One region of the Pseudomonas sp. O230 genome, then DNA from elsewhere that is predicted to be linked to it. Evidence: predicted binding sites of a transcription regulator. Region 1 holds the regulator's gene; each other region holds the start of a gene.
What was found. The regulator FliA, encoded in region 1, starts transcription of late flagellar genes. The targets are predictions, from matches to a motif close to CTAAAGTTTNNNNNNNNNNNGCCGNTAA.

Region 2: the regulator FliA is predicted to act here: its motif matches at 4,385-4,412, upstream of ACI77H_RS24745 (methyl-accepting chemotaxis protein).
Region 3: the regulator FliA is predicted to act here: its motif matches at 2,636-2,663, upstream of ACI77H_RS11180 (methyl-accepting chemotaxis protein).
Region 4: the regulator FliA is predicted to act here: its motif matches at 2,332-2,359, upstream of ACI77H_RS19880 (methyl-accepting chemotaxis protein).

Annotation. Positions count from the first base shown of each region.
Region 1 is NZ_JBJGXN010000002.1:569,356-576,489, reverse strand. Features, by position in the region: gene flhA (flagellar biosynthesis protein FlhA) at 1-1,321, shown strand, start outside; gene flhF (flagellar biosynthesis protein FlhF) at 1,333-2,661, shown strand; gene fleN (flagellar synthesis regulator FleN) at 2,778-3,608, shown strand; gene fliA (RNA polymerase sigma factor FliA) at 3,605-4,345, shown strand; gene ACI77H_RS05965 (chemotaxis response regulator CheY) at 4,513-4,884, shown strand; gene ACI77H_RS05960 (protein phosphatase CheZ) at 4,907-5,695, shown strand; gene ACI77H_RS05955 (chemotaxis protein CheA) at 5,742-7,134, shown strand, end outside.
Region 2 is NZ_JBJGXN010000011.1:286,286-293,419, forward strand. Features, by position in the region: gene rluD (23S rRNA pseudouridine(1911/1915/1917) synthase RluD) at 1-193, shown strand, start outside; gene pgeF (peptidoglycan editing factor PgeF) at 190-915, shown strand; gene clpB (ATP-dependent chaperone ClpB) at 1,046-3,610, shown strand; tRNA gene ACI77H_RS24725 (tRNA-Asn) at 3,909-3,984, shown strand; tRNA gene ACI77H_RS24730 (tRNA-Pro) at 3,994-4,070, shown strand; tRNA gene ACI77H_RS24735 (tRNA-Lys) at 4,076-4,151, shown strand; tRNA gene ACI77H_RS24740 (tRNA-Pro) at 4,246-4,322, shown strand; gene ACI77H_RS24745 (methyl-accepting chemotaxis protein) at 4,474-6,099, shown strand; gene ACI77H_RS24750 (EF-hand domain-containing protein) at 6,161-6,559, opposite strand; gene ACI77H_RS24755 (NAD(P)/FAD-dependent oxidoreductase) at 6,876-7,134, opposite strand, start outside.
Region 3 is NZ_JBJGXN010000004.1:495,881-503,014, reverse strand. Features, by position in the region: gene ACI77H_RS11190 (glycerophosphodiester phosphodiesterase) at 1-348, shown strand, start outside; gene ACI77H_RS11185 (PepSY domain-containing protein) at 535-843, shown strand; gene ACI77H_RS11180 (methyl-accepting chemotaxis protein) at 906-2,528, opposite strand; gene ACI77H_RS11175 (transporter) at 2,797-3,819, shown strand; gene ACI77H_RS11170 (inorganic phosphate transporter) at 4,085-5,698, shown strand; gene ACI77H_RS11165 (hypothetical protein) at 5,948-6,814, shown strand; gene ACI77H_RS11160 (TylF/MycF/NovP-related O-methyltransferase) at 6,811-7,134, shown strand, end outside.
Region 4 is NZ_JBJGXN010000008.1:423,441-430,574, reverse strand. Features, by position in the region: partial or broken gene ACI77H_RS19895 (TonB-dependent siderophore receptor) at 1-716, opposite strand, end outside; partial or broken gene ACI77H_RS19890 (FecR domain-containing protein) at 723-1,727, opposite strand; gene ACI77H_RS19885 (sigma factor-like helix-turn-helix DNA-binding protein) at 1,727-2,161, opposite strand; gene ACI77H_RS19880 (methyl-accepting chemotaxis protein) at 2,473-4,353, shown strand; gene ACI77H_RS19875 (SRPBCC family protein) at 4,472-4,957, opposite strand; gene ACI77H_RS19870 (amino acid adenylation domain-containing protein) at 4,980-7,134, opposite strand, start outside.

The sequences.
Region 1 (7,134 bases):
TGCTTCCGGTTCGGAAGACATGGGCAAACAGATCAATCGCCAGATGTTCGCCTCGCCCAAGGCGTTGGCCGTGGCGGCGGGTTTGATGGCGGTGATGGGCCTCGTGCCGGGCATGCCACACTTTTCCTTTCTGAGCATGGCGGCCCTGGCGGCCGGTGGCGCGTACCTGTTCTGGAAGAAGCAGAACACCGTCAAGGTTCAGGCCTTGCAGGAGGTCAAGCGTCAGCAGGAATTGCTGCCATCGCCGGCCCGCGCTCAGGAAACCAAGGAGCTTGGCTGGGACGATGTGACGCCAATCGACATGATTGGCCTGGAAGTCGGCTATCGCCTGATTCCGCTGGTGGACCGCAACCAGGGTGGTCAGTTGCTGGCGCGGATCAAGGGCGTGCGTAAAAAGCTGTCCCAGGATCTGGGGTTCCTGATGCCGACTGTGCATATCCGTGACAACCTCGATCTCGCGCCGAGCGCCTATCGCCTCACTCTAATGGGAGTGATCCTGGCCGAAGCGGAGATTTATCCGGATCGCGAGCTGGCGATCAACCCCGGCCAGGTCTACGGCTCGCTGAACGGCATTACCGCCAAAGATCCGGCTTTCGGGCTGGAGGCGGTCTGGATCGAAGTCAGTCAGCGTGCACAGGCGCAATCCCTTGGTTACACCGTGGTCGATGCCAGTACGGTAGTGGCAACCCACTTGAACCAGATTCTGTACAAGCACTCCAGTGAGCTGATCGGCCACGAAGAAGTGCAGCAACTGATGCAATTGCTGGCCAAAAGCTCGCCAAAACTGGCCGAGGAGTTGGTGCCTGGCGTGGTGTCGTTGTCGCAGCTGCTCAAGGTGCTCCAGGCGTTGCTGGCCGAACAGGTGCCTGTACGTGACATCCGCAGCATCGCCGAGGCGATCGCCAACAATGCCGCCAAGAGTCAAGATACTGCCGCTCTGGTGGCCGCGGTGCGCGTCGGCGTATCCCGTGCAATCGTCCAAAGCATTGTAGGGACTGAGTCCGAGCTGCCAGTTATCACCTTGGAGCCAAGGTTGGAACAAATATTGCTCAATAGTCTTCAGAAGGCAGGACAAGGCTCGGAAGAGGGCGTTCTGCTGGAGCCAAGCATGGCTGAAAAACTGCAACGCTCGTTGATCGACGCGGCGCAGCGTCAGGAAATGCAAGGTCAACCGGTGATTCTGCTGGTGGCCGGCCCGGTTCGCGCGATGTTGTCGCGATTCGGCCGACTGGCAGTCCCGGGTTTGCACGTGTTGGCTTACCAGGAAATCCCTGACAACAAGCAAGTGACCATCGTTGCGACAGTAGGGCCCAACGGCTGAGGTAGTGGTTTATGCAAGTTAAGCGTTTTTTCGCCGCCGATATGCGTCAGGCCATGAAGCTGGTTCGTGATGAGCTGGGCGCTGATGCCGCCATCATTGGCAACCGCCGGATCGCCGGTGGTGTCGAGCTGACGGCCGCGCTCGATTACAAGCTGTCGGCGTTGGCCCCGCGTGTTCCGAACATGGAACTCGAGGACGAGCTGCGCAAGACTCAGTCGCGGATCGTCACCGCCCAGGCCGAACTGAGCCTGCGCAGCGAGGGCGAGAGCGACAAGTCGACCAATCGCCAGTTGTTCGCCGGCCTGCCGCTGACTGCCGCTGAACCGTTGATCGAGCCTACGTACACTGAACCTCGTCGCCCGGCACCGGCTCCTGCGCCTGCTTCGACCGGCGTTGATCCGCGTGCTTTCGACTCGATGCGTTTCGAACTCAACAGCCTGCGCGAACTGATGGAAGTACAACTCGGCTCCCTGGCCTGGAACCAACTGCAAGGCAGTCGTCCGGCCCAGGCCAACCTTTGGCGTCGCCTGCAACGCATCGGTTTGTCCGGTCCGTTGTCCCGCGACCTGCTGGAGCTGATTACCGACATTGAAGAGCCTCGTCAGGCCTGGCGCATGTTGCTGGCGCACCTGGCGCGGATGATCGCCACACCGGAAGTCGAGCCACTGGAAGAGGGCGGCGTGATTGCCATGGTCGGCCCGGCCGGCATGGGCAAGACCACCACTCTGGCCAAGCTCGCGGCCCGTTACGTGCTCAAGTACGGCGCGCAGAATATCGCGCTGGTGAGCATGGACAGCTACCGTATCGGTGCTCAGGAACAACTCAAGACCCTCGGCCGGATCCTCAATGTGTCGGTGACGCACGTCGATCCGGGTCAGTCGCTGGTGCAGGCGCTGGATCCGTTGCTGCGCAAGCGCGTGGTGCTGATCGATACCGCGGGCCTCCAGGCCAGTGACCCGGCATTGCGCATGCAACTCGAAAGCCTGGCTGGCCGTGGCATCAAATCAAAAAATTATCTGGTTCTGGCAACCACCAGCCAGGAACAGGTTCTAACCGCCGCTTATCACAGTTACAAGCGCTGCGGGCTCGCTGGCTGCATCCTGACTAAACTGGATGAAACGGCAAGCCTGGGTGAGGTGTTGAGCCTGGCAATCAGTCATGAATTGCCGGTGGCTTACCTGACCGATGGACCGCGTATTCCGGATGATTTGCATCTGCCGCGTCGTCATCAGTTGGTCAGTCGCGCCGTCAGCGTGCAAATGCAGGAAGAACCCAGCGAAGAAGCCATGGCTGACATGTTCGCTGATATTTATCACAGCCCGACCAAGCAGGTTGGCTGAGGTATTAATGAACAGTTTTTGTACCTACATCGATGGTCTGCCATGCATTGTTCAGATGATGAACGCGCAGCCAGTAATGTGGCCTCCGTCTATGCAAGACAAGGTAAAGAAATAACATGGGCAGCATGCATCCCGTACAGGTGATCGCGGTGACCGGCGGCAAAGGTGGCGTCGGGAAGACTAACGTGTCAGTGAACTTGTCCCTGGCTCTAGCTGAGCTCGGCCGGCGCGTCATGCTGTTGGACGCCGATCTGGGGCTGGCGAACGTCGACGTCCTGCTGGGACTGACACCCAAACGTACCCTGGCTGACGTCATCGAAGGCCGCTGTGAACTGCGCGACGTGCTGTTGCAGGGGCCCGGCGGCATTCGCATCGTCCCTGCGGCGTCCGGCACTCAGAGCATGGTGCACCTGAGCCCGGCTCAGCACGCCGGCCTGATCCAGGCTTTCAGTGATATCGGCGACAACCTCGACGTGCTGGTGATCGACACCGCTGCGGGTATTGGTGACTCGGTAGTCAGTTTTGTTCGCGCCGCGCAAGAAGTCTTGCTGGTGGTGTGCGACGAGCCGACCTCGATCACCGACGCCTACGCCCTGATCAAACTGCTCAACCGCGACTACGGCATGAATCGCTTCCGCGTCCTGGCCAACATGGCGCAGAGCCCGCAGGAAGGGCGCAACCTGTTCGCCAAGTTGACCAAGGTCACGGACCGCTTCCTTGACGTCGCCTTACAATACGTCGGTGCGGTGCCGTACGACGAAAGCGTGCGCAAGGCTGTGCAGAAGCAGCGCGCGGTCTATGAAGCCTTCCCGCGATCCAAGTGCTCCCTGGCGTTCAAGGCCATCGCACAAAAGGTCGATACCTGGCCGCTGCCCGCCAACCCGCGTGGGCACCTGGAGTTTTTCGTCGAGCGCCTCGTGCAACAAACGGCAGGACCCGTGCTATGACAGCCAGCGGTTACAACCTCTACAAGAAGTCGGCACGTGACGCGCAGTACGAGCTGATCGAGCGTTACGCGCCACTGGTCAAACGCATTGCCTACCACTTGCTGGCACGACTGCCGGCCAGTGTCCAGGTCGAAGACCTGATTCAGGCCGGGATGATCGGCCTGCTAGAAGTATCGACCAAATATGACGCCAGCAAAGGCGCGAGTTTCGAGACGTACGCGGGCATTCGAATCCGCGGCGCCATGCTTGATGAAGTGCGCAAAGGGGACTGGGCGCCACGTTCGGTCCACCGCAATACCCGCATGGTCAGCGACGCAATTCGCTCGATTGAAGCTAAAACCGGCCGTGACGCTAAAGATCACGAAGTTGCGGCCGAACTCCAATTGAGTCTCGACGATTACTACGGGATTTTGAACGACACCCTGGGCAGTCGCTTGTTCAGTTTCGACGATCTGTTGCAGGACGGCGAACATGAAGGGCTGCATGAGGATGGCGCGAGTGCTCATCTCGAGCCGTCACGCGATCTGGAAGATGAACGCTTCCAGGCAGCGCTGGCGGACGCGATTGCCAATTTGCCGGAGCGTGAGCGACTGGTGTTGGCGCTGTACTACGACGAAGAGTTGAATCTCAAGGAAATCGGTGAGGTCCTGGGGGTCAGCGAATCTCGGGTCAGCCAGTTACACAGCCAGTGCGCGGCCCGTTTGCGGGGGCGTTTGGGGGAGTGGCGAGCGCGCTGAAGGCAGTGTGGGGACACTGCGAACGTGGCTGGTGTGGTGTTGAACTGCGCCGGTCGCGATCTGTTGTGCTCCAGACAGTCATTGAGTGCTTTGCCGGATTGATTGAAATGGCGCGTCCAGGTGCTGGGTGCGTTTAAGACTGCTTGGAGGTCGAATTGGACAAGAACATGAAAATCCTCATCGTTGATGACTTCTCAACGATGCGGCGGATCATAAAAAACCTGTTGCGTGACCTTGGGTTCACCAACACGGTCGAGGCCGACGATGGCGTTACTGCCATTCCGGTTCTCAACAGCGGAAGCATCGACTTTCTGGTAACGGACTGGAACATGCCGGGCATGACCGGTATCGATCTGCTGCGCCATGTGCGCGCCGATGAAAAGCTCAAGCACCTGCCGGTGCTGATGGTGACCGCTGAAGCCAAGCGCGAGCAGATCATCGAAGCGGCCCAGGCCGGCGTAAACGGCTATGTGGTCAAACCCTTCACGGCCCAGGCGTTGAAAGACAAAATCGAGAAGATTTTCGAACGCATCGGTTGAGAAACTGCGCCACGGGGGAGCTATGGACCACAAAGAATCTTCACAGGGCGATTTTGAATCGACCCTGAAAAAACACGCGGTCGAACTGGTCGAAAGCCTTGAAAAAGGCAGGTTCGGCGACGCTGTGCAACTGATCCATGAGCTCAACCAGACCCGTGACCGCGGCCTGTATCAGGAAGTGGGCAAGCTCACCCGCGAGCTGCACAGCGCGATCGTCAATTTCCAGATTGACCCGCACATGCCGCAAGCCGAGGAAGTGTCCCAGATCACAGATGCCACCGAGCGTCTGGGTTACGTTGTCAAGCTGACAGAGGCCGCAGCCAACCGCACCATGGATCTGGTCGAAAACTCCACGCCGCTGGTCAACAGCCTGAGCGATGAAGCCCAGGCGCTGAGCACGGACTGGGGGCGGTTCATGCGTCGCGAAGTCGGGGCTGAGGAGTTTCGTGAACTGGCACGGCGTGTCGACGGTTTCCTGACACGCAGCAGCGCGGACAACCGCGCGGTGTCGAGCAACCTCAACGACATTCTGCTCGCTCAGGATTACCAGGACCTCACCGGTCAAGTGATCAAGCGTGTGACCCAGTTGGTCACCGAAGTTGAAAGCAACCTGCTCAAGCTCGTGCTTATGGCCAGTCAGGTGGACCGCTTTGCGGGCATCGAACATGACCGTGAAGCGATGCTTGCAGAAAAAGATCCGCAAAAACATCTCTCTCAGGGTGAAGGTCCGCAGATTCATGCCGATAAAAGAGAAGACGTTGTGTCCGGTCAGGACGATGTGGACGACTTGCTATCCAGCCTAGGGTTTTAGAATTTTAGGCATTTTAGGTTTTTAGACCTGTAGGAGCACACCCTTAATGAGCTTCGGCGCCGATGAAGAGATCCTTCAGGATTTCCTGGTTGAGGCCGGCGAGATTCTAGAGCAACTGTCCGAACAGCTGGTCGAGCTTGAAAGCCGACCGGATGATGCGGATTTGCTCAATGCAATTTTTCGCGGTTTTCACACTGTAAAAGGGGGCGCCGGCTTCCTCCAGCTCAACGAGCTGGTGGAGTGCTGTCACATCGCCGAGAACGTGTTCGACATCCTGCGCAAGGGTGAACGTCGCGTCGACTCGGAATTGATGGACGTGGTTCTCGAAGCGCTGGACGCGGTGAACAGCATGTTTACCGAAGTCCGCGAGCGCAGCCCGATAACGGCTGCCACGCCTGAATTGCTGGCGGCCCTGGCCCGTCTGGCCGAGCCGCAAACCGCCGATCAAGCCGCACCTGTAGCTGAAGTGGTGGAAGAACCGGCTGCCGAAGCCGAATCAGGCGACATCACCGATAACGAATTCGAACAACTGCTGGACTCGCTGAACGCCGTCAAGGCTCAGGCTGAGGCCCCGGCGGCTGTTTCACTGCCGGCCGGCGATGCCGCGACCAGCGACGAAATCACCGATGCCGAGTTCGAGTCGTTGCTCGATCAGTTGCACGGCAAAGGCCAGTTTGCTGTCGACGCGGTGGCTGCACCCGCAGCGCCAGCCGCACCGGCAGCGCCGAAAGCGCCAGGCGACAGCTCCAACATTACCGACGACGAGTTCGAAGCACTGCTCGATCAGCTGCACGGCAAGGGCAACTTTGCAGTCGACGCACTGGAATCGGCCATTGCCTCGGTACCGGTCCCGGCTGCGCCAACCGCAGCAGCGGCCGGCGGCGATCTGATCTCGGATCACGAGTTCGAATCGCTGCTCGACGAATTGCATGGCAAAGGCAAGTTCACTGAAGTCGGCACAGGTTCTGCCGCTTCTTCGGTAGCGGCGCCCGTCGCCAAAACCCCGGCACCTGTTGCCAAGGCGCCCGCGCCAAAAGCCGAAGCACCGAAACCCGTCGCCGCCGCTGCTGCACCGGCGCCTGCCCGTGCACCGGCCGCGCCACCGGCGGAAAAACCGGCTAGCGAAGCCGAGACCACCGTGCGGGTCGACACCGCGCGCCTCGACGAAATCATGAACATGGTCGGCGAGTTGGTGCTGGTGCGTAACCGCCTGGTTCGCCTGGGTGCCAACAGCGCCGATGAAGCCATGTCCAAGGCCGTGTCGAACCTCGATGTGGTCACGGCCGACCTGCAAACCGCGGTCATGAAGACCCGGATGCAACCGATCAAGAAAGTCTTCGGGCGCTTCCCGCGTCTGGTTCGCGATCTGGCTCGCCAGCTCAAGAAAGAGATCAACCTGGAACTGGTCGGCGAAGAAACCGACCTCGACAAAAACCTTG
Region 2 (7,134 bases), on a different contig from region 1:
TATTCCGCCGGCAGCCAGTGTGACCATGGTCGAATCGTTGAAGGCTTTTCCGCGTCAGGCGCTGCATGCGCGGTTCCTCGAGCTGGATCACCCGACCACCGGTAAGCGCATGAGCTGGGAATCGCCACTGCCGGACGACTTTGTCTGGTTGCTGACCCTGCTCAAGCAAGACCGCGAGGCATTCATCGGATGAGTGACTGGCTGATTCCCGACTGGCCTGCGCCTGCCGGGGTGAAAGCCTGCGTGACCACCCGTGCGGGCGGCGTCAGTCTGGCGCCGTTCGACAGCCTCAATCTAGGCGATCACGTCGACGACAGCCCCGAAGCTGTTGCCGAAAACCGCCGTTGTCTCACCGATCACTTTTCTATTCAGCCGGCCTGGTTAAAGCAGGTTCACGGCATCACCGTGGCCCTCGCGGAACCAAGCCTTGTGGCCACCGCCGACGCCAGCTGGACGGCAACGCCCGGTATCGCGTGTGCGGCGATGACGGCCGATTGCCTTCCGGTGCTGTTTTGCGACCGTGCCGGCACTCGCGTCGCGGCGGCTCATGCCGGTTGGCGCGGGTTGGCGGCGGGTGTGCTCGAAGCGACGCTCGACGCGCTGGCCTTGCCACCGGAAGACGTGCTGGTCTGGCTCGGCCCTGCGATTGGCCCGCAAGCCTTTGAAGTTGGCCCGGAAGTGCGCGAAACTTTCATCGAGCAACTGCCTGAAGCCGACAAAGCCTTTGTGCCAAGTGCAAATGCCGGCAAGTTCATGGCCGATATCTACGAGCTGGCGCGCTTGCGTCTGGCTGTTCGCGGCGTTACCGCTGTTTATGGTGGCGGTTTCTGTACCGTGACCGATCCACGCTTCTTTTCTTACCGCCGTAGTCCTCGCACCGGTCGGTTTGCCTCCCTGATCTGGCTCGAACGCTAGACTTCGCTGATCTACATCAACTGTACGACGCTTGAAACTCCCAGAATCGACCGCATCTATAACGGTATCCGGCAGGTTTCTTCATTCAGGATGTTTTATAGGTCCGGCCTGCTCAAAAGGAAGGTGACCCATGCGTATCGATCGTTTAACCAGCAAATTGCAGTTAGCACTCTCCGACGCCCAATCGCTGGCCGTCGGTCTTGACCATTCCGGCATTGAACCGGCGCACTTGATGCAAGCCATGCTTGAGCAGCAGGGTGGTTCGATCAAGCCCCTGCTGATGCAGGTCGGTTTTGACGTCAACAGCCTGCGTAAAGAGCTGACCAAAGAGCTCGACCAGCTGCCAAAAATCCAGAACCCGACTGGCGACGTCAACATGTCGCAGGACTTGGCGCGTCTGCTCAACCAGGCGGATCGTCTGGCGCAGCAGAAGGGTGATCAGTTCATTTCCAGTGAGCTGGTGCTGCTCGCCGCCATGGACGAGAACAGCAAGCTCGGCAAATTGTTGCTCGGTCAGGGAGTCAGCAAAAAAGCCCTGGAAAACGCGATCAACAACCTGCGTGGCGGCGAAGCGGTCAATGACGCCAACCATGAAGAGTCGCGTCAGGCGCTGGATAAATACACCGTCGACCTGACCAAGCGCGCCGAAGAGGGCAAGCTCGATCCGGTGATCGGCCGTGACGACGAAATTCGCCGAACCATTCAGGTGCTGCAACGCCGCACCAAAAACAACCCGGTGCTGATCGGTGAGCCTGGCGTGGGTAAAACCGCCATTGCCGAAGGCCTCGCTCAGCGGATCATCAACGGCGAAGTGCCGGATGGCCTGAAAGGCAAACGCCTGCTGTCCCTCGACATGGGCGCGCTGATTGCCGGTGCCAAGTACCGTGGCGAGTTCGAAGAGCGCCTGAAATCCCTGCTCAACGAATTGTCGAAGCAGGAGGGGCAGATCATTCTGTTCATCGACGAACTGCACACCATGGTCGGTGCCGGTAAAGGCGAAGGCTCGATGGATGCGGGCAACATGCTCAAACCTGCGTTGGCCCGTGGCGAGTTGCATTGCGTCGGCGCAACCACGCTCAACGAATATCGCCAATATATAGAGAAGGACGCGGCTCTTGAGCGGCGCTTCCAGAAAGTATTGGTGGACGAGCCGAGCGAAGAAGACACCATCGCCATTCTGCGTGGCCTGAAAGAGCGTTATGAAGTTCACCACAAAGTGGCGATCACCGACGGCGCGATCATCGCTGCGGCCAAGCTCAGCCATCGCTACATTACCGATCGGCAGTTGCCGGACAAGGCCATCGACCTGATCGACGAAGCCGCCAGCCGCATTCGCATGGAGATCGACTCCAAGCCGGAAGTGCTGGACCGTCTGGAGCGTCGCCTGATTCAGCTGAAGGTGGAATCCCAGGCGCTGAAGAAAGAGAGCGACGAAGCGGCGATCAAACGCCTGGAAAAACTCCAGGAAGAAATCGTTCGTCTTGAGCGTGAGTATTCGGACCTCGAAGAAATCTGGAACTCGGAAAAAGCCGAAGTCCAGGGCTCTGCGCAGATCCAGCAGAAAATCGAACAGTCCCGTCAGGAACTGGAAGCCGCGCGCCGTAAAGGCGACCTGAATCGCATGGCCGAGTTGCAGTACGGGGTGATCCCGGACCTGGAGCGCAGTCTGCAAATGGTCGACCAGCATGGCAAAAGCGAAAACCAGTTGCTGCGCAGCAAGGTGACCGAGGAAGAAATCGCCGAAGTCGTGTCGAAGTGGACCGGTATTCCGGTGTCGAAAATGCTCGAGGGCGAGCGCGACAAGTTGATGAAGATGGAAAGCCTGTTGCACCAGCGTGTGATTGGTCAGGACGAAGCGGTGATCGCGGTTTCCAACGCGGTGCGTCGTTCGCGGGCCGGGTTGTCCGACCCGAATCGTCCGAGCGGTTCGTTCATGTTCCTCGGCCCGACCGGTGTCGGTAAAACCGAGCTGTGCAAGGCGTTGGCCGAATTCCTCTTTGATACTGAAGAGGCGATGATTCGCATCGATATGTCCGAGTTCATGGAGAAACATTCCGTGGCCCGGTTGATCGGTGCGCCACCAGGCTACGTAGGCTATGAAGAGGGCGGTTACCTGACCGAGGCGGTGCGCCGCAAGCCTTATTCGGTGATCTTGCTGGATGAGGTCGAGAAGGCCCACCCGGACGTCTTCAACATCTTGCTGCAAGTGCTCGAAGATGGCCGACTGACTGACAGTCATGGTCGCACGGTGGATTTCAAAAACACGGTGATCGTCATGACCTCTAACCTGGGGTCGGTGCAGATCCAGGAATTGGTCGGTGATCGTGAAGCGCAACGTGCGGCGGTGATGGATGCGATTTCCACGCACTTCCGTCCGGAGTTCATCAACCGGGTCGACGAAGTGGTGATCTTCGAGCCATTGGCGCGGGATCAGATCGCGGGCATTACCGAGATTCAGTTGAGTCGTCTGCGCAGCCGTTTGACTGAGCGCGAACTGAAACTGGAACTCAGCCCTGAGGCCATGGACAAGCTGATCGCGGTCGGCTACGACCCGGTATACGGCGCACGGCCGCTGAAACGAGCGATCCAGCGCTGGATCGAAAACCCGCTGGCACAGCTGATTTTGTCGGGTCGTTTCATGCCCGGCGATACCGCCAAGGGTGTGGTGGAAAACGACGAAATCGTCTTTGCCTGATCCACGTCGGCAGTAAAAGTGAAGAGGCCTCGCATTGCGAGGCCTTTTTTTCGTCAGGTTGTTGAACTGAAAGGAAAAGGCTTGTAAAGTGCGCCCCGCAGTAAGTCACCCGGAAGGGTTTCTGCTCCCCAAGCAGGAATCTGAAATAAGTTGCAAATCATTAACTTGAATGCAATTTAAGGGGTTGACAGAGGTGCTTAAGATTGTAGAATAGCGCGCCTCAGACACACGAACGCAGCGATGCGAACGGGTCGAAGAGGTGAAGAAAGCTTCACAGTTGTAAATTGAAATATGTAGTTCCGTGATAGCTCAGTCGGTAGAGCAAATGACTGTTAATCATTGGGTCCCAGGTTCGAGTCCTGGTCACGGAGCCAATTTCAAACCGGGGTATAGCGCAGTCCGGTAGCGCGCCTGCTTTGGGAGCAGGATGTCAGGAGTTCGAATCCCCTTACCCCGACCATTTTTGGGTCGTTAGCTCAGTTGGTAGAGCAGTTGGCTTTTAACCAATTGGTCGTAGGTTCGAATCCCACACGACCCACCATTTTTGAAACCAGTTAACGCTGGGATCAGATCTTAAGATCAGAGGCCAAAAGCACTGATCGAAGAAGGCGACTTGTAAAGGTCGCCTTTTTTTCCGGGGTATAGCGCAGTCCGGTAGCGCGCCTGCTTTGGGAGCAGGATGTCAGGAGTTCGAATCCCCTTACCCCGACCATATTAAAAATCCTCGTATCGAAAGATACGGGGATTTTTTTTGCCTTCGACAAAGTGAATCACTTCAAGTCATCGTACAACTTGCCGATAACGAGCTGTCGGGGCGCAGACGCCGCCTCCCATTCAAGCCAGCAATAAGAAAGGCGCTCGTTATGTTTCTTCGTCAGCTGAATATTGCCCCTCGTGCTGCGCTGGGTTTTGCCTTGATCGCCGTACTGGTGGCGTTGCTCGGAATCTTTTCCCTGGGACAAATGTCGAGCATTCGTGAGAGTGAAGTGGCGGTGGAGAAGCAGTGGCTGCCGAGCATTCGCGGAGGCGACGAGATCCGCGAACTCATGCTGCGCATCCGCACCATTTCCTTGCGCATGGCCCTGGATCAAGACCCAAAGAACATTACAACCTACCGTGGCCAGATGGACACGCGCGACAAGGAACTGAGCGAGAAGATTGCGGCTTACGACAAGCTGGTCGACACCGCTGAAGGTCAGGCCTTGTATGACCAGTTCAAAACCACCTTCGCCGCCTATCGCACCGGCATTGCCCAGTCGTTCACCCTGGCCGAGCAAGGTCGCCGTGACGAGCTGACCAAACTGCTGTTGATCGACATGAAAACCGTGGTCGATGGTTCCGGTAAGCAGCTCAATGACCTGGCAGACCTGTTCGCCAAACAGGTCGCCGTGGAAAGCCAGAAATCCGCAGCACATTACGAAACTTCGCGATCCATCGTCAGCCTGTTCATCGCGCTCGCGGCGTTGGCAACTGTCGGCCAGGCGCTGTTGCTGACTCGCAGCATCGTCCATCCACTGAACGAGGCCCTGTCGGCAGCGGAAAGCGTGGCCCAGGGCGATTTGACCCGGCCTATTGCGACCCATGGCAATGACGAAGTGAGTCGTTTGCTCAAGGCGCTGGCGACCATGCAGCAGAACCTGCGTGAAACCCTGCAAGCCATCAGTGGCTCGGCAACGCAACTGGCCACGGCGGCGGATGAGTTGAACGCCGTCACCCTCGACAGCACCCAGGGCCTGCAGCAGCAGAACAAAGAGATTGAGCAAGCCGCCACGGCAGTCAACGAAATGACCAGCGCCGTCGAAGAAGTCGCGCGCAACGCAGTGTCGACGTCCGATGCCACTCGCCAGTCCAGTGAGTCGGCGCAGCTGGGGCAGGAGCGGGTCAGCGAAACCGCGAGTGCCATCAGCGCCTTGGCCAGTGATGTGCAGCACACCGGGGAGTTGGTGCAGTCGCTGGCCAACCAATCCCAGGACATCGGCAAGGTGCTGGATGTGATTCGGGCCATTGCCGAGCAAACCAATTTGCTGGCGCTCAACGCTGCGATTGAAGCGGCGCGCGCGGGTGAAAGCGGGCGCGGCTTCGCGGTGGTGGCTGATGAAGTGCGTGCACTGGCACATCGCACGCAGCAATCGACCCAGGAAATCGAACAAATGGTTCAGGGCATGCGCAGCGGTTCGAGCCTGGCGCTGGACTCGATGAATGCCAGCGCTTCCCGTGCCGCCAGCACGCGGGTGCTGGCTGAGCGGGCGGGTGATGCGTTGCAGACCATCACCGCCTCGGTTCATGAGATTCACGAGCGCAATCTGGTGATCGCCAGTGCCGCTGAAGAACAGGCTCAAGTGGCCCGGGAAGTGGATCGCAATCTGGTGAACATCCGCGATTTGTCGGTGCGCTCCGCCACAGGCGCCGACCAGACCAGCGCCTCCAGCCATGAGCTGTCAAAGCTGGCCAATGTATTGCAAGGCCTGGTGCAGCGCTTTCGCGTGTAAAAAAACGGACTAAAAAAAGCCGCGTCTCTCGATGAAGAGGCGCGGCTTGGTGCCTGGATACTTAGGCGCCGTCTTGATCTTTCAGGTGTTCGAACAGGCCTTTTGGCATTTTTTTGCCGTTGGCTTCGTAGTTGGCTTTCACGTTATCGAACGCTTCTTGTTCGTCGATGAAGCCGTCATGGTTGGTGTCGATCTTGTCGAAGTTGGACTTCGGCGCGACTTTCAGGAATTCAGCGCGGGACACCTTGCCGTCGCCATCAGTGTCGGTTTTTGCCATCGACGCATCGCCACACTTGCCTTCGCCACATTTGCCTTCAGGGGTTTTCACTACCTGTTCGGCGGAGGCCAGCAGGTAGCCCTGGGTCAGAGGCTGCGAAGCGAAAACGGAGCCGGTCAACATCATGCCGCCAGCGAGGACAGCGCCGAGCAAACCGATAGTGTTCTTGGTGGTACGGGACATTTCAAATCTCCTGGGTTGCACGACACAACCACTCGATAAAGGTTGCCACGTAAGTGCGGCGTTAACCGAAGCTGGCGGGGTGCCTTGCTCGGATGTGGCCATTTAACGGGCTGGGTGTATCGCTACTGTGTCGCGCAAGGGGGGAGTTTGTAAGCGAAGGGGCGAAATCGCGGGGGGAGATACAGTGAGACACAGAGCTTTTGAGTGGCGAAAAACTGATGTAGGAGCAAGCTTGCTCGCGATGGCATCGGCGCGGTGTATCTGAATAACCGCGTCGCCTGCATCGCGAGCAAGCTTGCTCCTACAGAAGGCGGTGTCAGTGAAGTTTCAGGCGCGGTTCGGTACCGCGTCCGATCTTGCTGCCCAGCATCAACATCGCCGTGCGGAACGCGCCATATAGCGCCATCTGGTGCATGCGGTACAGCGACACATAAAACATCCGCGCCAACCAACCCTCAAGCATCACGCTGCCGGTCAGGTTGCCCATCAAGTTACCCACAGCCGAAAAACGCGACAGCGAGATCAGCGAACCGTAGTCGGTGTACTTGTACACAGGCAACGGCTTGCCTTCGATC
Region 3 (7,134 bases), on a different contig from region 1:
AAAGCCACGTACTACGCCAAACAGGAGCCGAAGGACAAAGCCGAATTCCAGCAATGGGTCGAGTATGCCAAGGCTCAGGGCGCGATCGGCACGGGGCCTTCTGCAGCACTGACCCAGGGTGGCGATCAGAGCTACTCGGACCTGGTCAAACCGTGGATGAACCAGTACACCCACGATCAGGGTTTATTGGTGCACGTCTACACCATCGATGATGCGGTGGATTACCAGAAAGCCATGGACGCCGGCGTCGATGGCATCTTCACCAACCGCGCCAGCGAACTGTTGAAGTTCTACAAGCGTCCGGCGGCGGGCACCGTTGCGCAGTTGTTGCAGAACAACGGTTATTGATCCAGGACCGAGTCGCCCGCATCGCCGGCAAGCCGGCTCCTACAGGTCCGTGTCGTTCACAACTTTTATCAACGACTCAAACGTGTAGGAGCCGGCTTGCCGGCGATGCTTTTGGAATTAAGGGTGAATTAAGTTGCCACAGTTAGTCTGGCCCCACTTAAACGGCTCACCCAAGGAAAGAACCTCATGAAGACTTTGACTGCCCTGTTCACTGCTGCTGCCCTGACCCTCACCGCTGGCCTGGCGCAAGCTGCTGATGTTCCAGTCGATCAAATCCCTCAACTGGTCAAGGACGGCAAGATCAAGCCGCTGGAAGAGCTGAACCAGATCGTTCTGAAGTTGCATCCGGGTGCCACGATCACCGACAGCGACCTCGACAAACACTCCACCATCTACGAGTACGAAGTTGAACTCAAAGACGCCAAAGGCGTTGAATGGGACGTGGACTTGAACGCCGCTACCGGCGAAGTCCTGAAAAACAAGCAAGACGACTGATACACACAAAACAAAGCCGCACGATTTTCGGATCGTGCGGCTTTTTTGCGTCCGGTGAGGCCTTACGCGCTCAGACGCGCCGTCACTTCATTCAACTGACCGGACAACCCATGCAGGTTGTGGCTGGCCGCTTCGGTGCGTTGCACGTTGTCCAGGTTGGTGCTCGCAATGCTGGTGATCTCGGTGAGGTTGCGCGAGATGTCTTCGGCCACTGAGGTCTGTTCTTCGGCGGCGGTGGCGATCTGGCGGTTCATGTCGCGAATGGATTCCACGGCATGGGTGATGCGTTCCAGCATGGCACCGGCCTCGGTCACTTGCTGCACGCTTTCTTCGCTGCGCGACTGGCCGCTTTCAATGGCTTGGGCCGCGTCCACCGCACCGGTTTGCACGGTCTGGATAATCTGGTTGATCTCGATGATCGACGCCGCCGTGCGCTGGGCCAGGCTACGGACTTCATCGGCCACCACCGCGAAACCACGCCCCGCTTCACCGGCGCGGGCCGCTTCGATGGCGGCGTTGAGTGCCAGCAGATTGGTCTGTTCGGCGATGCCGCGAATCACTTCCAGCACTTTGCCGATGCGACCGCTGTCGGTTTCCAGTTGGCGAATGACGGTCGCCGTGTTGGCGATTTCGCCGCGCATCTGGGTGATCGTGTAAATGGTGCCCTGCATGACTTTTTCGCCTTGCTGGGCGGACTGGTCGGCATCGTCGGCGGCACGCGCGGCATCGGCGGCGTGGCGCGCGACTTCTTGCGCGGTGGCAGACATTTCGTTCATCGCCGTGGCCACCTGGTCGGTGCGGTTGAATTGCTCGTTGGTGCCGCTGGCCATGAGGGAGGCGATCGCTTTCAACTCACTGCTGGCGCCGTCCAGATCCTTGGCACTGACCTGCAAACGACTGAAGGTTTCGGCGAGGAAATCGCGCAGCGTATTGGCCGCTATCGCCAACTTGCCCAACTCATCCTGGCGAGTGCTGGCCACGCGTTCGGCAAACTTGCCCTGGCTGAGTTGCGCCACGTAGTCGATCAGTTTGCGGATCGGCTCGACCAGGTTGCGGTTGACCAGCCACAGGCTCAACAACCCGATCAACAGGCCCGACGCGAGCATCACGATAATGCCCAGCAACACGGTGCGATCGGCGCTGGCGCTGATCAGCTTCGATTGCTCGACGCCCTGCTTGCGCAATTCGCTGACCAGTTCACTCATCTGATCGCTGGTCGCCCGGTCCACGCCCTTCACGGCGGTGTCGCCGGCCGTTGGATCGGCACCGGCTGCCACGTAGGCATCGCGGCCCTTCTGGTACGCCGCGCCTAACAAGCGGTGTTCGTCACGCAGGCGTTCGATGCGGGTCTTGAGTGGCGGCTCGATGCCGTTCTGCCCGGCCAGTTCGCCGAGGATGCCCTGCACGTCGCGCTGACGGTCTTCGAATTGCTTCCAGTATTTGTCCAGGTCCGCCGGTTGCTTGCCACGCAGCAGAACGTTTTTCCATTCCTGGACCTGCACCTTGAATTGCAGGTTGGCTTCATCGATCAATTGCGAGGTGTGCAGCGGGCCGTCGATCAGGTTTGCGTAGCTCTGAACGCCGCTGGACAGAAAGTGAAAGCAGGCCAGGGCGATCAGCAACATGGCCAGCAGGCTGCCGCTCAACAAGGCGAGGATTTGTGCTCTCAGGGATTTTTGCAACATCGAGTGATACTCATGGCAGGGATGAAGCACGCTGGCGTGCAAGGTGTCCGGACATCCCTGTCGGCAATGCGGGTTCACAACTCGCACCACAACAATCAACACCTGCGTCATCGGCGTGTCGGCACCGTTCTTGAGCGCTTCCGACCACCGGTACAAGGCACTTGGCCAGCTCCACGAAGTTGTCACAAAACTGTCAACACGCCTTGCGATGATGCGGCTCAAGTGAACCTGTGAAACCCGCGACAGGCGCCTATCACTGCGAGACCTCATGAACCACAGCATTGACCAAAGCCATCGCGACCCCGACCTGTTCGGCCTGCTGTACGGTTTCAGTTTTCGTCCCGGCGAACGCGGTCGGGAAATCGATTCGGCCATGGCGTTGCGATCCCTGCAACAACCGGACGACAGCGACGAGTTTCTCTGGTTGCACCTGAACCTCGCCCACGCTGCCTGCGAGCGCTGGATGAAAAGTCATCTGGAGTTGCCCGACGAATTTTTCGAAGCCTTGCATGAAGGCTCGCGTTCGACGCGTATCGAGCATGTCGATTCGGCGCTGCTGGCAGTGGTCAACGACGTGGTGTTCAACCTCAGCAGCATGATCTCCTCGGATGTGTCGACGCTGTGGGTGTGCGCCCGCAGTCGGCTGATCATCAGCGCGCGCCTGCAACCGCTGCACTCGGTGGACAAGTTGCGTTCCTCGGTGAAGGCCGGTGAGCGCTTTCGCTCGCCGCTGGAATTGCTCGTGCATTTGCTGCGCGACCAGGGCGAGGTGCTGACGCAGATCGTGCGCAAGACCAGCCAGAGCGTCGATCAGATCGAAGATGAGTTGCTGTCCTCGCGGCTGTCGACCAACCGCGCGGAGCTGGGCGCCAATCGCCGGGTGCTGGTGCGCTTGCAACGGCTGCTGGCGCTGGAGCCGGGCTCGTTGCTGCGCCTGCTCAATCGCCCGCCGCAATGGTTGCAAAAGGAAGACGTGAAGGAGCTGCGCAAGTCCACCGAGGAATTTGCGCTGATCATCAACGACCTGACGGCGCTGGGTGAGCGGATCAAGCTGTTGCAGGAAGAGATTGCCGCCAACCTCAACGAGCAAAGCAACCGCACGCTGTTCACCTTGACCGTGGTCACGGTGCTGGCGCTGCCGATCAACATCATTGCCGGTTTCTTCGGGATGAATGTGGGTGGGGTGCCGCTCTCTCAGGATCCGGAGGGGTTCTGGATTCTGGTGGCGCTGGTGGCAACGTTTACGGTGATTGCGGGGCGTTGGGCGTTTCGTAAGCGTCAGGATTATTGAGCACTGCTGAAATCCATTCGTCGGCATGCCGCCCAGACCAAGCTCCCTCCCACAGTGAACGCTGTCGTTCACAGATGCTGCGTTCACAGCAAACCCTGTGGGAGCGGGCTTGCCCGCGAAGACGTCGGCACATTCACACCGCCTGCTTCCGAGGTAAATTAGATCAACGGAACGACAAAAGCCCCAAACACTGACCCAACGCAGCTTCCCTGTAACATTTGGCAACGATCATGGCCGACACACTTCCCCCTCAGGATTGTCCGGCATGGCTACTCCTTCCTTCACCGCTGCCCAGGCGCCCGCCAGCAGCGCCAGACCACAGCTCGACAAGAAACCCAGCCTGTTCACCCTGGTGATTTTCTTCGGCGTGTTGGCCAGCGGGTTGTTGTTCACCGCGTACAGCCTGATGCACGACATGAACGAACTCGGCACGGTGGTCACCACCTGGACGCCGTTTCTGTTGCTGGGCGTGGCACTGCTGATCGCGCTGGGCTTTGAGTTCGTCAACGGTTTCCACGACACCGCCAACGCGGTGGCCACGGTGATTTACACCAACTCGATGCCACCGAATTTCGCAGTGGCCTGGTCCGGGTTCTTCAACTTCCTCGGGGTGTTGCTGTCCAGCGGCGCGGTGGCATTCGGCATCATCGCCCTGCTGCCGGTGGAGCTAATTCTGCAAGTCGGTTCGTCCGCCGGGTTCGCGATGATTTTCGCCCTGCTGATCGCCGCGATTCTGTGGAACCTCGGCACCTGGTGGCTGGGCTTGCCGGCGTCTTCATCGCACACGTTGATCGGGTCGATCATCGGTGTCGGTGTGGCCAATGCCCTGATGCACGGTCGCGATGGCACCAGCGGCGTGGACTGGGCGCAGGCTACCAAGATCGGTTATGCGTTGCTGCTTTCACCGCTGGTCGGCTTTGGTTTTGCCGCGTTGTTGCTGCTGGCGCTGCGCGTCTTCGTCAAGAATCGCGCGTTGTACAAGGCGCCGAAAGGCAACACGCCGCCACCGTGGTGGATTCGCGGCATGTTGATCGTGACCTGCACCGGCGTGTCGTTTGCCCATGGTTCCAACGATGGCCAGAAAGGCATGGGCCTGATCATGCTGATTCTGGTCGGTACGTTGCCAATGGCGTACGCGCTGAACCGTACGATGCCGGCCGATCAGGCCTTGCAGTTCGCGGCCGTCGCCGAAGTCACCCAGCAAGCGCTGATGAAAAGTTCGCCGCTGCCGGCACCGGCCGACCCGCGTCCGGTGCTGTCCGAATACGTGCGCAGCAAGGAAGCCACGCCGCAACTGATCCCGGCCCTCGCCGCGCTCACTGGCCGCATTGGCGCCGAGGTCAAGGGTTACGGCTCGTTGTCCAAAGTACCCGCCGAAGCCGTGGGTAACGTGCGTAACGACATGTACCTGACCAGCGAAACCATTCGCCTGATGGACAAGAACAAGGTCGGCAACTTCGACGCCGACACCAGCGGCAAGCTGCAACTGTTCAAGCAGCAGATCGACAACTCGACGCGGTTCATTCCGCTGTGGGTGAAAATCGCGGTGGCGATTGCGCTGGGCCTGGGCACCATGGTCGGCTGGAAACGCATTGTGGTGACCGTCGGCGAAAAGATCGGCAAGACCCACCTGACTTACGCGCAAGGCGCCTCGGCGGAAACCGTGGCCATGCTGACCATCGGCGCGGCGGACATGTTCGGGCTGCCGGTGTCGACCACGCATGTGTTGTCTTCGGGGGTGGCCGGGACCATGGTCGCCAACGGCGGCGGTTTGCAGATGAAGACCATCCGCAATCTGCTGATGGCCTGGGTGCTGACCTTGCCGGCGGCGATTCTGCTGTCGGGCAGTTTGTATTGGTTGTTCACCCAGATTTTCTAGCGTCAACACAATCCCCCTGTGGGAGCGGGCTTGCTCGCGAAGGCGGTATGTCAGCTGCATTTATGTCGACTGACACTCTCTCTTCGCGAGCAAGCCCGCTCCCACAGGGTTTTTTTTCGTCTGGAGAATGCTTTTCGTCGCAAATTCAGGGGATTGCGCTTTTATTGAGCCACCGCTCACCGGATTGCGCTTCAGTTTGCTAACGTGTGGCCGACTCTTAAGAGACTCGATGTATTCAGGAGAGGAACCGTGAATCTGTACATCAATCAGCTTCAACACAAAGCTGACTTCAAAGAAGCCATCTACGGCGGCGACATCTTCCTGAACACACAACTGCGCGCCGCCAAGGAGCTGTGTGCGTTCGCCCAGGAAAGCATCACCGCGGCCTTCGACGGCGAGACCAACCACCAGGCGCTGCACACGCTGATGCCGGTGGAAGAATTCGTCGTACTGGTGACCCGCCTCAAAGGCCAGTTCACCAACAGCCTGCGTGCCAAAGAGCTGATTCGCAGCTTCACCGAAGAGATCGGTGCAGCCCCCGAAGAATTCATCTTCGACGTACCGCGTATCCGCGTCGTGCCGAACTACGACTACCTGCATGCGGGCGTCAGCTATGCCTACAAGCCGCATCGCGACACCTGGTACGGCGGCGTCGATTGCCAGATCAATACCTGGATGCCGGTCTACACGATCCAGCCGGACCAGACCATGATGATCAACCCGGCCTACTTCGATGCCCCGGTGAAAAACACCTCGGCGCAATGGAGCCTGTCGGACTGGATTGGCGTACAACGCCAACGCGCCAAGGACAACGTCAAGGAAGAGGCACGCCAGCACCCGGTGCCCACCGAAGCGATCAACACCGCGTCCGAAATACGCATCGCCGGCAACACCGCCGAGATGCTGATTTTCTCGGGGTCACACCTGCACGGCACGGTGCCCAACTACACGCAACAAACCCGCTTCAGTGTGGATTTCCGCCTGATGCACCTCGACGACCTCAAGCACAAGCGTGGCGCAGTCAACGTCGACAGCGCCTGCCCTGACGTCGGCGCCGGCTTCAAAGACTATTTCCACGCCCACGACTTTTCTAATTTCCAAGGAATCGAAGCATGACCAAGCGTCGCATCACGCCTGCCGAGGCCCAGTACAACGAAACCCGTACCAACGTTCTGAAACGGGTCGATGCCGAGTACGTGGCCGACGCACCGTTCGTTTTCGCCAACCGCATCGGCGTGACCGCCGCGCTGTCGCGCATGGAACTGTTCAAGAAAGTCGCTGAAGTACCGGGCGCGATCATCGAGTGCGGCGTGTACAAGGGCAACTCGCTGATGCTGTACATGCACTTGTCGATGATTCTCGAGCCGTACGCGATCAACCGTTCGATCGTTGGCTTCGACACGTTCGAAGGCTTCCAGAGCATCGACAAGAAAGAA
Region 4 (7,134 bases), on a different contig from region 1:
TTGCGTTGATGAATCGTTCCGTCGGCCGGAACGCCGTCGTCATAACCGCCATCTGTATCGTGTTGCAGATAGGCTTGAACGGTCAGCGAAGTATCTTCGGTGAAATAGATGCTTGCCGTCGGTGCCAACGCGAAGCGCTTTTCCTTGTTGTGGTCGAACTGTGTGTCGGACTGATCCACCAAACCTGTCAGGCGATAGGCAATGTGTTTGTCATCATTTACTGGGCCGCTGAAGTCGAAACCCACCCCCCGTTGCCCTTGCGTACCCACCGTGGCTTGAACCTGATGATAGGCCTCGTAGAGCGGCTTCTTGCTGGTCAACGACACGAGGCCGCCAGGCGAACTACGGCCGTACAGCACCGACGACGGCCCTTTGAAAATATCCACGCGCTCGAGGAAATACGGGTTCACTTGCATGGTGCTGAAGGTGCCGCTGTCACCCATGGATTTGAGACCATCGAGGTAGATGTTTTCCACCGAGCCGTCATTGAAACCGCGCATCGCCACGTAGTCGTAGCGATAGGTTGCGTCGTAGGGGTTGGTCAATACGCCGGGGGTGTAGCGCATCGCCTGGGAGACGGTTTGTGAGCCTTGGTCGTCCCTTTGCTCGCGAGTCACTACCGACACACTTTGCGATGTTTCCAGCAGCGCGGTGCTGGTTTTGGTGGCGATCTGGCTGTGCGTCACGTTGTAGCCATCCATGCTGCCGAGTGCGTTGACCTGCCGCTCCAGCGTCACCCACCATCGGGTGCGGTAGCGCAGTTGTACCGGTAAGGTTCGTGGAAGGATTGCCAGCAGTTTTTCGGTGTCCTCCAGCCGGAAGACGCCGGACAGTCGCAAGTCGGCAATATCTGCTGCGCACGTCAGATAACCATGGCGGTAGCGTCCGACCTCCTGCAGGAAATCGCCAAGACGCATGTTGCGGGTGACGATCAGGCCGTCGACCCAGGCGCCGACGTCCATGTCCTGCGGTGGGGCCAAGCGCGCCCTTTGGTGATCAATCACATAACTCTGACCTGCTTGCACCTGAGTCGGTACGCCATCGGCCGGCAGCGGCGAATGAATCGCGACCATGCCTCTGGTCACGCTGAGCCGCGTGCAGTCGGCTTCCTGGCGAAGGATAAAACGTGCGGCCATGCCCTCGTACACACCGTGGCGACTGTGCACGTGTAGCGGTCGATCCAGCGAAGATCCTTCATCGACGCCGCCGCACGTCACGATGATTTCGCCACCGGGCAATTTGATCAGACGCTGGTGCGCGGTGTAGTCCAGATCCACCGCCGTGGCGGTGTTCAGCTCCAGTCGCGTGCCATCTGGCAACTGGAAACCACGGCGCTCGCCCGTAGCGGTGGCGAAATCCGTAGTCCACTGTTGCCAGCCCGTCAGGTCCCTGCCCAGCCAGGCTGCCGATCCCATCAGCAATGCGCCCGACAACAGTTTCAAGGCCTGGCGCCTGCCCAGTCCTTGAGCACTGTTTTCCAGCGTGTTGAAAGCGACGTGGGCGCCGGGTACCGCACGCAGATTGTTGCTTAGCTCGGCGTGCAGGGACTGCACCCGCTGCCAGGCCAGTTCATGTTCCTGATGTTCGGCCCGCCAGACATCGCATTGCTGACGCAGCCTGGAATTGCTCGCGTTGTTACGCAAGCGCAGCAGCCAGTGGATGGCTTGTTTGACCACTTGTTGATGAGGTTCGCCACGCCGACCGAGTGATGGATTATCCACAGGCATCATGTTTCGTACCGCAGCAGGTAACAGTGATAGAGCGCATTGGCGACATAGCGCTCCACCGAACGCAGGGACAAGCCCATCTGCTCGGCGATCTGTTTGTGAGTGAGCCCTTCGCACTGCGCCAGCAGAACTGCCTGACGCACTTTCGGCTTCAGTCCTTCCAGCATGCGCGCGATGCTTTCCAGCAACTCAATCACCAACGCGCGGGCTTCAGCGCTCGGCGTTTCGGCCTCGGGCAAATGGGCGATGGTGCGCAGAAACGCGCAAAGGGCCTTGAGTTCCAGGCGTTCGGTTTTTTGCAGCAGACGCACAAAGGTGTCCTGGGCCAGATCCGTCGCATCGGCCGCATTGCCCAGTCGGGCGCGCAGCCACGTGTTGAGCCAACCGTAATTGCTACCGTAAAGCGCCTGTACTGCAAACTCAGGTGAGGACATGAACGCAGCAGTCCCAACGTTACAAATGATAATAAGTCGCATTGTTATCAATGGTCGGGGAATGTGCAACAGCCGCTCGAACAACCGTCATCACCCAAATGCTACTCAGGCGCTCTAGCACGCCTTTCAGCGGGTATCTGACGGAAATGTCGGCCATTTCGTACATGTTCCTAAGCTTTATCCCGTTTGTGCCGACAGACTGGTGAGACATGCGTGCACCAAAGTAGAGCGGCCGTAGAAGCCGCTTGAGCTGTACATGGAATGTTGCAACCCGGAACGCATCCCCACTTTCTGCATAGAAGTCCCATGAAATGAATCTCAAGTTCAGCCATAAAATCCTGTTGGCCGCCTCCGGCGTCGTGGTGCTGGCTTTTGCGTTGTTCACTTTGTACAACGACTATCTGCAGCGAAATACCATTCGGCAAAACCTCGAATCCTCTGTGCAACAGGCCGGTGACTTGACCGCCAGTAGCGTGCAGAACTGGATGAGCGGCCGCGTGCTGGTGCTGGAAAACCTCGCGCAAAACGTCGCTCATCAAGGCGCCAACGCCGATCTGCCGGGTCTGGTTGATCAACCGGCCTTCACCTCGAACTTCCAGTTCACGTACGTCGGCCAGACCAATGGCGTGTTCACTCAGCGCCCGGACGCGAAGATGCCGGACGGCTACGATCCGCGTCAGCGTCCCTGGTACAAGCAAGCGGTTACCGCTGACAAAACCATGCTGACCCCGCCTTACATGGCCGCCGTCGGTGGCCTGGTCGTGACCATCGCCATGCCGGTGAAAAAGAACGGTGAATTGCTTGGCGTGGTCGGCGGTGACCTGAGTCTGGAAACCCTGGTGAAGATCATCAACTCGGTGGACTTCGGCGGGATTGGCCATGCGTTTCTGGTCAGTGCCGACGGCCAGGTGATCGTCAGCCCGGACAAAGACCAGGTCATGAAGAACCTGAAGGACATCTACCCCAACGCCGGCCTGCGAATCGAGAAGGGTAATCAGCAAGTCACCCTGAACAACCAGGAACGCATCCTCTCGTTCACTCCGGTGAACGGTTTGCCGAATGCGGCGTGGTTCATCGGTCTGTCGATTGATAAGGACAAGGCCTACGCACCATTGAGCCAATTCCGCACCTCGGCGTTGATCGCGATGTTTATCGCTGTCGCCGTCATTGCGGTGCTGCTGAGCCTGCTGATCAACGTGCTGATGCGTCCACTGACCACCATGGGCCGCGCGATGCAGGACATTGCGCAGGGCGAAGGCGACCTGACCCGTCGTCTGTCCGTGGAAAGCAAAGACGAATTCGGCGAACTGGGCGGTTCCTTCAACCAATTCGTGGAGCGAATTCACGCGTCGATTTCCGAAGTGTCCTCAGCCACGCGTCAGGTCCATGACCTGTCGCAACGGGTGATGGCATCGTCCAACGCGTCGATTGTCGGCTCCGACGAGCAAAGTGCGCGCACCAACAGTGTGGCGGCGGCGATCAACCAATTGGGTGCCGCCACCCAGGAAATCGCTCGCAACGCCGCTGATGCCTCGCAGCACGCCAGCGGCGCGAGCGAGCAGGCGGACGACGGTCGTCAGGTGGTGGAAAAAACCATTCTGGCGATGACCGAGCTGTCGCAGAAAATCAGCCTGTCGTGCACGCAGATCGAAACCCTGAACGCGAGCACCGATAACATCGGGCACATTCTCGATGTGATCAAAGGCATCTCCCAGCAGACCAACTTGTTAGCGCTCAACGCCGCCATCGAAGCGGCCCGCGCCGGTGAGGCCGGTCGTGGTTTTGCGGTGGTGGCGGACGAGGTGCGCAATCTGGCGCATCGCACGCAGGAGTCGGCGGAAGAGATTCACAAGATGATCACGTCGTTGCAGATCGGCTCGCGTGAAGCGGTGACCACTATGAACGCCAGTCAGGCTTCCAGCGAACAGAGCGTCGAGGTGGCGAACCAGGCGGGCTTGCGCCTGGTCAGCGTGACTCAGCGCATCGGCGAAATCGATGGCATGAACCAGTCGGTGGCCGCGGCAACCGAAGAACAGACTGCGGTGGTGGAAACGCTCAACGTCGACGTCAACCAGATCAATCTGCTGAACCAGCAGAGCGTGGCCAACCTCAATGAAACGTTGAAGGATTGCGATGCGTTGTCGTTGCAGGCGAATCGGTTGAAGCAGTTGGTTGATAGCTTCAAGATCTGACCGCGTTATCGTTCAATCGCGGGCAAGCCCGTTCCCACAGGATTTTTTGGCGAACACAAAGTTTGTGTCCAGCCGGGATACTGTCGGAGCGGGCTTGCCCGCGAAAGCGATGGCTCAATCACCAACAGGCTGAGTTATAAATAAACAACTTCAGCACATTATTCATCGCATCATCGGCAAACCCCTGCACAAAATCCTTGAACCCTGGCAGCGCCTCGGCACCGCCCTGGGCCGGTTCGGCGATGATGGTCCACGTCGCCCGGGACTTGCCCTCACCCAGCGCTTCAACCGTCATCGCCGCCCACAAATTGGCCACGCCCAAGGTGTTGTAAATCGTGGTCCAGGTCATGCTCCGCGCCTGGGCATCCCGCGAGTTGAGTTGCTCGACCACCAGGTTGCCGTCCTTGAAGAATTTCTTGCGCAGCGATGACACGCCTTCGCCGGTCATCTCGATGTGCGACAACGCCGGGATGAACTGATCGAAGCCGGCAAAGTTGCCGACCACCGCCCAGACTTTTACGGCCTGCGCCGGCACGTCCACTGAAGACACGACGTGGCAGCCTTGAGGGTTTTTGACCAGGGTATCGGGTTGCAGGTTTTTCATGGTTTTGCTCCGCTTGAGTGAGTCAGATGAAGTTGATTTGTTTGAGGTAATCGCAGCCGCGACGCAGCAGCGCCGGGGATTTTTCCGGGTAGTGCGCACCCATCTGCCGCACGCCGGCCTGAGCGTTGTCATGGCCGATCATCGAGATGTCGCCGATGTCTTCTTCGAAACCGTTGAGGTAAAAACCGAGCACGCCGAACAGTGCGTTGTCGCTGTCGACCCGGCCCAATTGCTGCTGCCAGTCGGCGACGCTGACCATGGAAAATTCCCGCCCCGCCTCACGGAAGGACGCGACGTAATCGTCCCAACTCAGCGGTTCGGGGTTGTGCAGGTTGAACACTGCTTTTTCCGCTGCATATCGGCTGGCGTGGAAGGCGATGAAACGGGCGAGGAAATCCACCGGCATCAGGTCGAAATTCAGGGCGAATTCCGGCACCTGACCGAGCTGGATCGAGCCTTTGAGCATCAGCATCAAACGGTTTTTATGCGGCTGGCAAACGCCGCTCAGGCTGTTGAAGCTGATGTTGCCGGGACGGTACAGATTGACCCGAACCCCGCGCTCCCGAGCCCTTTCCAGGATTCGTTCGCCGACCCACTTGGACAGGTTGTAGCCGTTCTTGATGTAGATCGGCGGGGTCTGCGCGGCGGGCAATTCGAGCACCCGGCCGTCAGCAGAAATGGTGCTTGATGCCGACAGCGTCGAGACGAAATTGAAGATTTTTTTACTGCGTCCTTCGCACAGACGCAGGCACTCGAAAATCGGCTCGACGTTGTCCCGCGCCAGCGACTCGTAATCCAGCACGTGATTGACGTTGGCGGCGTTGTGCACCAGCGCGCCGTACTCGCGATCCAGGCGCTCATAAACCTCCACCGCGAGCCCCAGCGAGGGCTGTGTGATGTCCGCCGCGTAAACCCGCACCCGGCTCAAATCCAGATGCTCCAGACGGTTTTCCCGCAGTGCATGAGCAAAGCGTTCCGCCGCCGATTGCCCGCCGCCATCGCGCACCAGACACGCCACTTCGCTGGCGCCCCACGCCAACAATGCCTCGACAATATGCACACCGACAAAACTGTTGGCGCCGGTGACGATTACCTTGTGCACATCGCCCATGCGGCTGACGGGCAACGGCTCGATATCCAGTTCGCGGAAGGCATCCGCCATGGCCTGTTCGCTCAACACCTCTTCAGTGCCGGAGCCGCGCACCAGCGTCGCCAGTTTGGTAATCGTCGGCAGTTCGATGAAGCGGTTGATCGAGATGCTGCGCCCGAACTCTTCACGCAGGCGCAACAGCATGCGCGACAGCAGGATCGAGTGGCCGCCGAGATTGAAGAAACTTTCATCGGTGGAAATGTCGCTGGCCGGCAGTTCCAGCAGCTCGGCCCAGATCTCCAGCAGCAGCGCTTCATCGGCACTGGCCGGCAAGCGTCGCTCGCTGTTTTCGGCGAGGCTGACGGGCAGACTCAGCAGCGCCTGGCGATCGGTCTTGCCGTTGCTGGCGAACGGCATGCTCGCCAGTTCGGTCCAGGCCGTGGGTTGCATGTAGTCCGGTAGAAACTGAGTGGCGTGCGCTTTCAGCGCTTCACGGGCAGCGCCCGGTTGCTCTTCCTGAGGCTGGGCGAGGAACGCCAGAATCCGCCGTTGGCTGTCGATGACCACGGCCACCTGGCGGTACAGCTGACTGTCGCGCAGGCAACGTTCGATCTCCTCAGGCTCGACCCGAAAGCCGCGAATCTTCACCTGATTGTCCCGGCGTCCGCACAGCTCGATGCCGGCGCCGGTCCACTTCGCCATGTCGCCGGTGCGGTAGGCCCGCAGGCGCTCACCGCTCGGCAGGCTGACGTTCAAATAGCGCTCGGCGGTCTGCTGCGGATTGTTCAGATATCCCAGGCACACGCCCGGTCCGACGATGTACAACTCGCCGACGGTCTGTTCGGCCACCGGCTGAAAGTCCTCGTCGAGAATCAGCACCTGACTGTTGGCAATCGGCGCGCCAAGGGTGCGATTGCTGTCGCCAGCGCGCAATTGCCGCGCAGTGATCAGCACCGTGGCTTCGGTCGGGCCGTAGAGGTTGTAGAGGTTGCCCTGCTGGGTGAGCTGCTCGATGACATAGGGTTCGCACACATCGCCACCGGTCATCACGTGATCGAGCACCTGCAACTGCTCCAGCGGCAGAATA